DNA from 3 places in the Bradyrhizobium sp. 35 genome. Region 3 is predicted to be linked to each of the others. Evidence: riboswitches for the same ligand, from Rfam matches in the RefSeq annotation. Region 3 holds a riboswitch; each other region holds the start of a gene.
What was found. Region 3 has a riboswitch for cobalamin ahead of IVB36_RS32070 (hypothetical protein). Riboswitches for the same ligand answer to the same signal wherever they lie in the genome.
Positions count from the first base shown of each region.

Region 1 (4,311 bases), on a different contig from region 3:
GTTCCTGCTGGCCTCGCACCAGTCGGCGGAGCAGGGGCATCGGCTGGTGCTCCGCGCGCTGAACGTGCAGCCGCTGATCAGCCTGGATCTCAGGCTCGGCGAAGGATCGGGCGCGGCCATCGCGCTGCCGCTTGTGCGGTCGGCCTGCGCGCTCCACAACGGCATGGCGACCTTTGCGCAGGCCAATGTGCCTGATCGTCCGGCCTGATCAAATCGTCCGCTGATTGACGGAGACGACGCGCCAGCCGGTCGCGAGCCGGTCAATCCTGGTCAGCGACAGCGGATCGATCACGAAGCGCAGGGCCGCTTGTGGCGTCAGGTCGAGCGCGATGCACAGCGCCGCCCGGATCGTGCCGGAATGCACGACGAGCGTTGCGGCCCCGGTGCCGATCTTCGACAAACCCAGGCGGACCCGCGCGACCTGTTCCTCAAAGCTTTCGCCGCCGGACGGCCGTCCGCGCGCCGGATCGCTCCAGAACCGTGCATAGGCCTCGCCACCGGTCGCGGCGAGTTCGTCATGCCGACGGCCGGTCCAGTCGCCAAAGTCTTGCTCGCTGAATTCGTCCAGCTGCAGCGGCTCGAGCCCCAGCGCGCGGGCCGTTTCGACGGTGCGCCGCGACGGGCTCGCATAGCTCGCGGCGTCCCGTGGCAGGCGCTGCCGCAGTGCCTCCAGCTGCGCCCGAGCGCCGAGATCGGCCGGTGCGTCGGCCGCATGGATCGTCCCCGCGACGCCATCGACGGGCGCGTGCCGTATCAGCCAGAGGAAGGTCTCGCCTCCCATGCTTATCTCCAAGGAAACTGGTCGTTGTGGCAATAACGCCGCAACTGGCACATTGACTCTGTCTGGATCGTAATCCTAGATGCTCGCGACGGTTTCCCCGAGAGGGGATGAAAAGGGAATGCGGTGCGGGGAGTTTGTCCCCAATGCCGTGGCTGCCCCCGCAACTGTAAGCGGCGAATCTTGCGTCACGAGCCACTGGGTATCTCGGTCCCGGGAAGGCGATGCAAGGTACTGACCCGCGAGCCAGGAGACCTGCCGTCAGCCGTGGTCACACGCGAAGATGTCGGTCGGGGAGTACAGACATTCGGCTTCATCGGAAGGCTGCAAGCCGGACGATGGGACCCTGGTTCGCGGTGACGTGCCACTGACGTCACTCCGAGGTCCAAGACCGTGTATTCCCTTCGTATCGTACGACCACGCCGTTTCCTACTGGCATCCGCCGCTCTCACATCTTTCGTCGCCATCGACATGCCAGCGGCCTTGGCGCAGCAGGCCCGCGAGCCACTGCCGCCCGTCGAGGTGTCGGCGCCACAATCCCGCAGGCAGTCCAGCCCGGCCGGACGGGACGCGCAGAGCTCACGCCGCGCAGCAGCGCGCCGGCCGGGGACTGCATCCGCAGTGCCCAAGCCCGTCGTGCCGACCACGGCGGCACAGACGCCGCTCAACACCAATGCCGTCGCCGAAAGCGCTTCGCGCCTCGGCCTGACCGTGCGAGAAACACCCGCGACCGTGGAGGTGATCTCGGCCGCAACCATGCGCGAGCAGGGCTACCGCACAGTCTCCGACGTCGCGCACGGAGCGGTGGGCGTCACAGCCGGCGACAATCCGGCCGAGCCTTCGGCTTTCTCCATGCGCGGCTTCACCAACAGCCAGATCAACACGCTCTACAACGGCATCAAGATCGGTCCGCAGAACATGACCTCGCGGATCATGGACACGGCCAATCTGGAGGCTGTCGAATTCCTGAAGGGTCCGGCATCACTGATGTCAGGCGAGGGCGCCGCCGGCGGCGCGATCAACTTCGTCACCAAGCAGCCGCACACCGGTCCGATCCGGAACGAGGCGGATTTCTCCTGGGACTCGCTGAACTCGTTCCGGGCGCATTACGGCTCGGGCGGCAGCACCAATGTGCAGGGGCTGGACTACCGCTTCGACGTCAGCCGTTCCTCGCTCAACGGCTTTGCCGACGACACCAACACCAAGACGCTCAATGTCTCCGGCCAGCTCAACTACCGCATCTCCGACAGCCTCAAGGTCTGGGGCGCGATCGAGTATCGGGAAGATCGCTCGAAAGCCTATTGGGGTGCGCCGCTGGTGCCGATTGCCTTCAGCGGCTCGCATGCGACGACGGGGATCGTTTCCGGCAATTACGTCTCGAACTACAACAAAACCGATCTCGGTGCCGTCACGATCGACGACCGCACCTTCAATACTAACTACAACGTCCTCGACAACAGGAACGTAGCGAAGGAGGTGTGGCTGCGCGGCGGTTTCGAGCTGAATCTGGCGCCCGACCTGACGCTGAAAAGTCAAGCCTATGCTTACGGAGCTGAGCGCACATGGTTCAACAATGAGATCGAGGCGTTCAATTCCGGGACCAACATGGTCGATCGTGAGCGCTTCTATGTCGCGCACAGCCAACGCTTGGTCGGCAACGTCACCGATTTGATCTGGGATGCGAATATCGCCGGCTTTGACAACCGTTTGGTCACGACGCTTTCCTCAAGCTACCTTGATTTCGTGAGGCCGGGCGCCGCAAATTTCCCCGGCGATTCCGTTCCGCTGGTCGATCCGCCTCGCGGCTATTACGGCCTGCTCACCATTCAGCAGCAGACCGCGCGCATCGACAATGAGGCGCTGTCGTTCGAGGACCGGTTGAAGTTGACACGGACCTTTGCGCTGGTCGGCGGCCTGCGCGTCGAGCATATCGGGCTCGACCGCAATTCGACCGACAAGTTCGGTCTGGAGAAGGCGAACTTCCCGTTCTCGCAATCCTGGGTCCCGACCACGGGCCGTATCGGCTACACCTGGGAAGCCGTACCGGGCCTGACCTTTTTCAGCCAATACGCCACCGGCGCAGACATCTCGGCCAACAACATCTTCCTGCTCAATCCGACCGATCCGCTGAACCTGACCACCGCGCGCACCTACGAGACCGGCGTCAAGCACCTGTTCTGGGACAACCGGGCGGAGTGGTCGTTCTCGGCCTACGACATCCTGCGCAAGAACGTCTATGCCGCGGCCGGCGGCATGCAGCTCAACCTTGCCGGACGGCAGGAATCGAAGGGCGTCGAGCTTGCCGCGTCCGTGCGTCCGATCGGTCCCCTGCGTCTCTGGGGCAACATCGCCTATGTCGATGCGCGCTACGCCGACTTTAATTTTGTCGGCGGCTCGTTCTCCGGCAACACGCCGCCGAACGTGCCGCGCGTCGTGGCGAATGCCGGAGCGTCGTATCGGTTCTTCACGCCGTGGCCCGTGGAAGTCGGCGTCACCGGCCGTCACGTCGGCGACCGCTACAACACCGATGCGAATGTCGTGACGATGAAGGCCTACACTGTCGCGGACGTCTATGCCTTCGTCGACATCCCGAAGACGGTGTTCAACGCGGTCGACCAGGCTCGCCTGACTTTCCGGGTGCGCAACATCGCCGACAAGCGCTATGCGATCTGGGGCGATCCGTTCTATCCCGACCAGATCCTCTTGGGTGCACCGCGCACCTATGAACTCTCGGCCGCATTCAAATGGTAGGATGCTGATCGATGATGCGCGCGATCGTCCTGCTGCATCGATGGCTCGGGATCGCGTTCTGCCTGCTGTTCGCGATGTGGTTCGCGACGGGAATCGTGATGCACTTCGTTCCGTTTCCGTCTCTGACGGAAGCGGAACGCTTCGCCGGGCTTGGGCCGCTGGATGGCGCCGAGACGAGGCAGCTTGCGGTCGCCGATGCCGTGGCCGCGAGCGGCATTGCTGATGCGACTCGCGTTCGCCTGATCCAGCGCAGTGACGGACCGGTCTATGTCGTCTCGGGGCCGTCGCGCGCGGGCGCAGTGCGTGCCTCCGACGGAGCCGGCGCCTCGGTCGCATCTTCCGACGTCGCGCTGGCCATCGCGCGAGACCACGCGCGCAGCCGCGGGCTGGATGCCGCGCGGGCCGCAATCCTTGCGCGCGCGGACTATGACCAATGGAGCGTGCCGAACGGCTTTGACCGCCACCGGCCCTTGTTTCGGGTTGCCCTGGGCGACGCCGCTGGAACGGAGGTCTATGTCTCCTCGCTCACCGGCGAGATCGTCCTGGATACGACGCGCAGCGAGCGGACCTGGAATCTCGTCGGCAGCGTGCTGCACTGGATCTATCCAACGATCCTGCGAAGCAATTGGTCGCTGTGGGATCGCGTGGTCTGGACCTTGTCGCTGCTGGCCCTGATCGCGGCCTTGCTGGGCGCTGTGCTCGGCCTTGCGCGGATCAAACCTCGAAGCGGTCTGATCGGCTCGCCCTGTCGCGGCTGGCATGCGCTGCATCATCTCATCGGC
Region 1 is NZ_JADPJC010000157.1:147,787-152,097, reverse strand. Features, by position in the region: gene cobT (nicotinate-nucleotide--dimethylbenzimidazole phosphoribosyltransferase) at 1-208, shown strand, start outside; gene IVB36_RS33035 (histidine phosphatase family protein) at 209-781, opposite strand; cobalamin riboswitch at 854-1,056, shown strand; gene IVB36_RS33030 (TonB-dependent receptor) at 1,172-3,529, shown strand; gene IVB36_RS33025 (PepSY domain-containing protein) at 3,541-4,311, shown strand, end outside.
Region 1: linked by a shared signal. The riboswitch ahead of IVB36_RS33030 (TonB-dependent receptor) and the one ahead of IVB36_RS32070 (hypothetical protein) in region 3 are both predicted to bind cobalamin.

Region 2 (4,311 bases), on a different contig from region 3:
CGCGATTGATTGCGACGCGGGTGGTCTCGCAGGATCGCACCGCGACCGCGGCGATCGCGGAAGGAGACGGCGCATGACGGTGCATTTCATCGGGGCAGGGCCAGGCGCTCCTGACTTGCTGACGTTGCGCGGCCGCGATCTCATCGCCGCCTGTCCGGTCTGCCTCTATGCTGGCTCACTTGTGCCCGAGGGCGTCTTGGCGCATTGCCCGCCCGGGGCGCGGATCGTCAACACCGCGCCGCTGTCGCTCGATGAGATCGTCGCGGAGATCGCCGCCGCCCATGCCGATGGCAAGGACGTTGCGCGGCTGCATTCCGGTGATCTCTCGATCTGGTCGGCGATGGGCGAACAGCTCCGCCGCCTGCGCACGCTCGACATTCCCTACACGGTCACGCCCGGCGTTCCCTCTTTCTCGGCCGCCGCGGCTGCGCTGGAGGCCGAGCTGACGCTGCCCGGCCTTGCCCAGACCGTGGTGCTGACGCGCACGCCGGGCCGCGCCAGCGCGATGCCCGAAGGCGAGAAGCTTGCCGCCTTCGCCGCCACCGGCGCGGTGCTCGCGATCCATCTGTCGATTCATCTGCTCGACAAGGTCGTCGCTGAGCTGACGCCGCATTATGGCGCGGATTGCCCGGTCGCGATCGTCTGGCGTGCGAGCTGGCCCGAGCAGCGCATCATCCGCGCCACGCTCGCAACACTCGACGCTGCGGTCGGGGGCGAGATGGAGCGCACCGCGTTGATCCTGGTCGGCAAGACGCTGGGCTCGGCGGATTTTTCCGAGAGCCGTCTCTATGCTGCCGACTATGACCGCCGCAATCGGCCGGTCGGCGCCGAGCCGCGCTTTCCGGAGGTGTCGTGATGGCGGCAGGGCTCGTTATCTCCGCGCCGGCCTCCGGCGTCGGCAAGACCACACTGACGCTGGCGCTTGCTCGCGCCTGGCGCAACAGCGGATTGCGGGTGCAGTGCTTCAAGAGCGGCCCCGATTACATCGATCCCGCGTTTCATGCCGCCGCGACGGGACGCGCCTCGGTCAATGTCGACAGTTGGGCGATGGATCGCGGGACAATCTCGCATCTCGTCAGTCGCGGCATTGACGCCGATGTCGTGCTGGCCGAAGGCTCGATGGGTCTGTTCGACGGCGTCGCCGCGCGTGGCGTCTGCGGCACCGGGGCGACCGCCGACATCGCGGAGATGCTGGACTGGCCGGTGCTGCTGGTGATCGATCCCTCAGGACAGGCACAAACGGCGGCCGCGATCGCGGCGGGCCTTCGCGACTACCGCCCCGGTGTGCGCCTTGCAGGCGTCGTGCTCAATCGCGTTGCCAGCCCGCGCCACGAAGCCCTCGTGCGGCGCGCGCTGCTGGATGCCGGCATCGCCGTATTCGGCGCGCTGCCGCGCCATGCCGAGATCAGCCTGCCGAAGCGGCATCTCGGACTGGTGCAGGCCGAGGAGCAGGCGGAAATCGGCAAGCTGATCGACGAGGCCGCGCGCTTCGTTGCCGAGCATGTCGATCTCGACGCGGTGCTGCGTTCGGCGGCCACCTGGTCGCCGCAACCTGCCGCAAGCGGCGTCAACGTGACGCCGCCCGGCCAGCGCATTGCGCTTGCCCGTGATGCCGCGTTCTCCTTCGTCTATCCGCACATGCTGGAAGCGTGGCGCGCGGCGGGTGCGGAGATCTCGACATTCTCGCCGCTCGCCGATGAAGCCCCTGATCCGGTCGCCGATGTGTGCTGGCTGCCTGGCGGCTATCCCGAGCTGCAGGCCGGCAGGATCGCTGCCAATGCGCGCTTCCGCAGCGGATTGCGCGCCTTCGCCGAGACGCGCCCGGTGCACGGCGAATGCGGGGGCTATATGGTGCTGGGCACCGCTTTGACCGACGCCGATGGCATCAGCCACGAGATGACGGGCCTGCTCGGCCTGGAGACGAGCTTTGCCAAGCGCCGCATGCATCTGGGCTATCGTCTGGCCGAGCTCGCCGCGCCGATGCCGGGTCATCAGGCGGGTGCACGCCTGCGTGGCCATGAATTCCACTATTCGACCATAGTCGCGCAGCCCGACACGGCGCTGGCGGTCGTGCACGACGCGACAGGTGCGGTCATTGCCGAGACCGGCTCGCGGCGGGGACAAGCCACCGGCACGTTCTTCCATCTGATCGCGGAGGACCGGTGAGCGGTTTTGTCTCCTTTGTCTCCGCCGGGCCCGGCGATCCCGAGCTGCTCACGCTCAAGGGTGCAGCGCGGCTGCGCGAGGCCGACGTTGTGCTCTATGACGATCTTGCTTCAGGCGCGATCCTCGATCTGGCCCGGCCCGGCGCCAATCTCGTCGCGGTGGGAAAGCGGGCAGGGCGGGCCTCGACCAAGCAGCACCATGTCAACCGCCTGCTGGTCGACTATGCCGTGACAGGCGCGCGCGTGGTCCGGTTGAAGTCGGGCGATGCCGGCATCTTTGGCCGGCTCGAGGAGGAGCTCGAGACGCTGCGTGAAGCGGGCATCGGCTACGAGATCATTCCCGGCGTCACCTCGGCCTGTGTCGCCGCCGCGCAAGCCGGCATTCCGCTGACCCGGCGTCACACCTCGCGCCGCGTGCAGTTCGTGACCGGGGCGGACGTCACCGGCGAGCTGCCGCCAGATCTCAATTGGGCGGCGCTGGCCGATCCGGAGGCGACGACCGTGGTCTATATGGGCCGGCGGACGTTTCCGGCGTTGGTCGTCAAATTGATCGAGCACGGGCTCGCCCCAACCACGCCGGCGTTGTTTGCCGAATCGCTCGGCCGTCCCGATGAGCGGCTGGTCCGCACCACCATTTCGGAACTTGCAGAGCAGCTTGCGCGGGGCGGAGCGGCCTCCACGGCGGCCGTCATCCTGTTCGGCGCGCTGGCGGGGAATTATCCGTCATGACCGCCTCGTCCGCCCGTCGCCCCTTGACGCCCGGCCGGCGAAAGAGGCACACAGGAGACGCATGGTGCTCGATGCGGCGCAAAGCGCCGGAGCATAATCGGGAATGGGGATGGGCGGACCCAGTTGCGGCGCCCAAAACCCCAGCCGCCCCCGCGACTGTAAGCGGTGAGGGACTTCGATCAGCCACTGGGCCGCGAGGCCCGGGAAGGCCGGAGACTCCCAGTGAACCGCGAGCCAGGAGACCGGCCGTGCATGTTTTGAGGCCAAGGCCGTCGGGTGTGACGGCAAGAAGGATCTGAGCCATGCATATCGAACCCGGACTAGTCTCGGACGCCAAGCTCGTGCTGAGTTATGCAACCGGCATTGCCGTCGGCGGCGTTGCCTTGAAGCTCGCGGTTGAGACCGTGCGCGAGCAGGGCATCACGTCGTTCGCGGCGCGGACGCTCGCCACCACGGGACTTGTGTTTATCTTCTTCGAGATCCTGCCGCACTTCCCGGTCGGCGTCTCCGAAGTGCACTTCATCCTCGGCTCGACCTTGTTCCTGCTGTTTGGCGCGGCGCCTGCGGCCTTCGGCCTCGCGTTTGGCCTGCTGTTCCAGGGCATCTTCTTCGAGCCGCCCGACTTGCCGCAATATGGCATGAACGTCACCACGCTATTGGTGCCGCTGTTCGGAATCCAGGCGATCGCCACGCGGATCATTTCGAGCAACACGGCCTATGTCGATCTGAAGTACCGCCAGGCGCTGGCGCTTTCGACGACCTATCAGGCGGGCGTCATCGCCTGGGTGGCGTTCTGGGCGATTTATGGCTCCGGCTTCGGCGCGACCAACCTCGCCAACATCGCGACCTTCGCGGCGTCCTATGCGCTGGTCATCGTGATTGAGCCGCTCGCCGATCTCGGCGTGCTTGCGCTGGCAAAGTCGCTGCGCGGCGTCACCGCGCCCGGCCTCGTCACGCCGCGTTTGCACAGCGCGGCCTAGAGACAAGCGAACGGGCGGCCATGATGGCCGCCCTTCGCAGCCACCATGCTCACGCTCTCTCTGATAGGCATCGGTTGCGGCGATCCCGAGCAGCTCACGCGTGCCGCGATTACTGCCATCAACGCGGCCGATCTCGTCCTGATCCCCCGCAAGGGGACGGCCAAGTCCGACCTCGCCGATCTCAGGCGGACGATCTGCGCCGATCTGCTCACCAGCGACACGACCCGCATTGCCGAGTTCGATCTGCCCGTGCGGGACGCCGCTGAAGCGGACTATCGCAAGGGCGTGGACGATTGGCATGATGCCGTGGCCGCCGTCTGGTCGCAGACGATCGGGGATCATCTCGAAGGAGAGGGCAAGGTCGCGCTGCTGATCTGGGGCGATCCCTCGCTTTATGATTCCTCGCTGCGCATTGCGCGGCGGCTCAATCCCTCGCC
Region 2 is NZ_JADPJC010000157.1:153,316-157,626, reverse strand. Features, by position in the region: gene IVB36_RS33070 (cobalamin biosynthesis protein) at 1-77, shown strand, start outside; gene cobM (precorrin-4 C(11)-methyltransferase) at 74-856, shown strand; gene IVB36_RS33060 (cobyrinate a,c-diamide synthase) at 856-2,166, shown strand; gene cobA (uroporphyrinogen-III C-methyltransferase) at 2,163-2,894, shown strand; cobalamin riboswitch at 2,940-3,160, shown strand; gene IVB36_RS33050 (energy-coupling factor ABC transporter permease) at 3,197-3,874, shown strand; gene cobF (precorrin-6A synthase (deacetylating)) at 3,920-4,311, shown strand, end outside.
Region 2: linked by a shared signal. The riboswitch ahead of IVB36_RS33050 (energy-coupling factor ABC transporter permease) and the one ahead of IVB36_RS32070 (hypothetical protein) in region 3 are both predicted to bind cobalamin.

Region 3 (4,311 bases):
CAGCCTCGCAGGCCAATCCGAGCGCGATCGTTCCCGCTAGTCGATGGGGCGATGCTCGACGGTGGGCAAGACGCCAAAGGGCCTGATCGACAGCAGCACGCTTGCCAAGGTGCAACAGGGCCTTGGCACCAATGGGTGCGCCTTCGGCAGTTCTTTGGTGATTTCCAAAATCCGGCGTGCTCAGGGGGCATGGATCACACTCCATTGTCAGAAACATAAGAGAACTTCTGACATAACCCTGTTGTGGGCCAGCTCTGCAGCTGAGATCATCCGAGTCAGCGTCACTTAGTGTGATAGATCAACCAAAGCAGGAGTGTAAGATACTTTGGTTGTCTCTATAGAATGGATCAGCCGACCTGCATTCATTACTTCAAGCCGATAGTCGTCGCCGGGCGTTAGGCTTGCTGCAATATGGCGCGCTATATCAAGAGCAGCTTGCCAAGCCGCATTGTCGTCGAGCAACTCTTCCCCGAGGGTGTCCTGAAATGGGCGGCTGCCGCCGACATTGAAGAAATAGCGTGTCATAGGCTCTCTCACATTTCTCCTGCTCGAATAGCTACTTACAGCTTGAGGCAGGCCCCTGGAGACAAGGCCGCTTCCAGGAAGCCATCTTGGCCGAGAACAGTGCGCCACTGTGCAACGTTCGTTTCCGGCGGCGATGGCGAAGTTGGGGGCTTTTGCTCCGACAAACAGGGTACGTAACGAGCGACCAAATCTCGCATTCAACTGAGTGTGTCGTCTCGGCTTCGGACTGGAGCGGTTCCTACAAAAAATCCCGCCATTTGACTTTCAGCATGAGCTCTGCTGCTGGAGCCGAACCCACAAGGAGAAGCGACATTCCGAGGTCGCCGAGGTGTTGCTGGGCGTGAAGATATGCGCTGCGATCGCATGTGTGTTTCCTCTCTACTGACAGTAATCATATTTCAATGTTGATTAATGCAAAGTGCCGCGCCCCATGCTGAAATCCTGCGTTTGGCCGTAGTCTTCGACGCAATTCAACGGCATCTGTTATGGGCGGGAGAGCAGTCTGACGTGGTCGTCTCTCCACTTGATGGTCTGTTCGGCGGCTTTGTCGCGGCAAAAACCGCGGGTGCAATTTTGTCACCAAACAGCGCACCAACGTTCGACTAGCTTTCGCGAGCAGCACGAACTCGCCTTCTGCGCTACTCGGACATGGTACCCGCTACTCCACTCGCGCCGATTACTATTCGGCCCGGTGGACCTATTTGGCAAACAACTTCAGGTTTGCCTGCTTCAGACCGGAGATTGACTCCATGCCTCGCCAGCTTCTAGGGTGATATCGATTGTTCCCGCCACGGGGATCAAAAGGGAATGCGGTGCGGGGATTTTCCCTCAGGCCGCAGCTGCCCCCGCAGGGATGACTATTTAGCCCGCGTCCTCGCACTGCTCGCTTGATGCATTGCCGCACGCTCCATCAAGCGGGCCTTTGTCAGCAGCGCCCATCGCCAGATGGCACGCATCTATGGCGCGGACTTGGGTTATGCGGTCAACGACCAGTCCAGACCGCTGATAAAACTTTTCGCGTGCACGCTCCTCATCATCTTCATTGTCGGCGTCCTCTCATTCAATCAGAGAGACCTGCCTCGATGATCAAGCCTGCCTATCCTTTCCAGATCGCCCGCATGGAGTGCCTGCGGGAGTTGCTCGCGGTCAATTCCTCGAGCTCTGCGATCATCACGGAGGGCGCCCCAGCCGCGACGCCGACTGAAAACCAAGGAGGCGCAACCATGCCAACCCCGGCCCAGCAAGCGATCCCGCAAGGCATCGTTGAGGAGCGCCGAGGCGCGGGCCAGGCGCGGCGGCTCGCGGACATCGGCCGAGCACGCGCGCGACCTCAAGGCGCGGCGCGCCGGCGAGAGCAACCTTGAGCAATTGGAAAATATCGAGGGACCGACCATGCAGACAATCAGGCTTCCGCACGGCGGCGAGACCGTTCGCCGGCGTCCGCGCGAAACCCCCTAGGATCCGCGCCAATGCCACCGAGAGATCCCTGGGGCCACAAGTTGAGGCGGTGCATTCATTGCGGACAGATCGGGCCGCGTGTTGTCGTCCTCGGCGGCTACGCACACCGCCGCTGCATCCCAAAGCCGATCCAAGCGACCCGACGACGGACGGAGCGATTCTCAGAGAAAGCCCAGCCGCGCCACAGGGCTTGAGTCCGAATGTCCCAATCTCGGTCGTTGTATGGACGGAAATCCGCGTATGACCCGCCGAGACGCCCATAAGGTATTCTGGAAAGAGTCGCGCTAAGATGCTCACCAAAATGAATTGCCCGCGCGTTCCTATCGATCGGGCCGTGAACCGTCGATCAAGGGTGGTTCGAATCCATCCGATGCAGCTCGACCACGAAGAGTTCGTCCCCTGAGTCACGTTCACTTTGGGTGGGAACCAGGGATCACATCCGAACTTGGGAGGCCCCAAGAATCCGATCCCTTCAACGCGTCATCATAGCGCCGAGGTTGATTACGATCGCCAGGGAAAGAGGATCGTGACTGCGCTCTCGCCGGGGTGAGGTGAAGCCTCTGCCCGTCCTCCAGAAGAGCGCTTTGGTGATGGAAATCGCGGCCTGGTCACCTGGGCGGGAGCGTTCGGATATAATCGACAAGTTCAAGAAGGCCCTCAAATCGTCAGCTGAAGTCGTGTTTGGATCTTAAGTCAGAGGCGACGCTGACTTTGTCCTATACGGCACCGCAAATGGTATGGAAGACGACGAGCAGTTCACGCGGCGCTTCTCCGCGCGGTCGGTCCGAAGGCATCTTCGTGACGCCTTTTGAGCAAGGCGAGATCGCGCCAGATCTGTTCTGGGCGGCCTGCCGGATAGAAATCGAGGACTTGATCTCCAAGCGCCGGAAGTGCGCCTACAAGGGCAGCCGGTGCGAACACTGAATTAATCTGAGGAACGAGTGCACCCGGCATTCAGTCGAGTGATAAGTCATTCTGAGGCGCCGCCGGCGCAGCGCCGCCACTTCACCCCGATCATAATTGCTCGCGGCCAGTCGACCGGGCTTAGAATGCTCAGCATCTCATGCCGAAGGATGAGCTGCTGGCGCAAATTGCTCAATCGACATATCCTGCGGGACTATCCTCCGCCTACCAGATCTGTGCGCGCTCGCTATAATTCGCAGGCGTCAACCTCCTCGTCCGAGAACTTCTCGGACTCCAGCTCCAGCCTGTTCTTCGCCCCTTCCAGCTCCCCGATTATGAGGACGTAGTCTTCGAACGTGCTCGACGGGCCGATGTGCTTCTCGATCAACTGCCGCAGCTCGCACGCGAACTGATACTTGCTGACGGTCATTCGCTCGACCATGCTGCAATCCCCATCGCGCTTAAGCCCATCAGAGACCCAACAATAAGCACTAGACTAAGGTAAAGCAGAAGTTGAAAGATCAAGTCACCGTCACGGTCCAACATCATATCTCCCGGCGGCGTTGCCCCATGTTCTGGCTGGGGCACGCTGACTTTACCAGATCTTGCGCCTTTGCTCCCCAGACATTGTCTGCAACTAGTCTCGGTCACATGAGAGCGTTGTCTCGGCTTCACACTTGCGTCGTTTCAGCTTCATATTGGAGCACTTCGGACAATCCATCAATGCAACACGTCCCGTTATCGCGCTCAAATCCTGTTGGATCTCCGGCTTCTTCGGTGGATTTCAACGCCTCTACTATTGGCGACCTGCGGTCAGCACGGGTCCTGCCTCGTTACCATCCTGGGAGCGAGCGCGACGGCAGCAAGATCGAAAATCTGATGCGGACTGACGTCAGGAACTGCGAGCCATCAAGCCGGCTTGCGCCACCGACATGGTCCGTCACTCCCAAGCTTCATTGGTCAATTCCCGGGAAGTCACGGACTTCATTAACGCAAGCGTGCTTTGTACAGAACGTCTTTCGGCCTTCTTTCTGTGACGAGAATTGCTACGGAGGTGGAGCGCGAGTCCGAACTCGAGAAGCGCGCCTTCAAACCAGCGCATCGGCAGCATCGCTGATGCCAGCGTAGATTTCGTCGAGATCTGCCGCGGTGACGCAATAGGGCGGCATCACGTAGATGGTATTGCCGAGCGGGCGCAGCAGCAGATTTCGGTCGTTAAAGAAAGCCTGAAGCTTCGGACCGATGTCCGCCAAATAGCCGCCATCGCTCGTTTTCAAATCAAGCGCTGTGATGGTTCCGGAACGACGAACGTTTTCAAAGCGCGCATCGGCGCGGAATGGCTCAATTGCCCGCTCTTGCATGGCGGCGAGCGAAGCGGCGCGCTCGCGGGAGTCCTGATACCACCAAAGATCCAGGTTCGCTTTT
Region 3 is NZ_JADPJC010000152.1:16,971-21,281, forward strand. Features, by position in the region: gene IVB36_RS32065 (hypothetical protein) at 286-525, opposite strand; cobalamin riboswitch at 1,288-1,414, shown strand; gene IVB36_RS32070 (hypothetical protein) at 1,608-1,889, shown strand; partial or broken gene IVB36_RS32075 (ArsR family transcriptional regulator) at 2,601-2,753, shown strand; gene IVB36_RS32080 (hypothetical protein) at 2,716-2,907, shown strand; gene IVB36_RS32085 (hypothetical protein) at 3,134-3,328, opposite strand; gene IVB36_RS32090 (adenosylmethionine--8-amino-7-oxononanoate transaminase) at 3,975-4,311, opposite strand, start outside.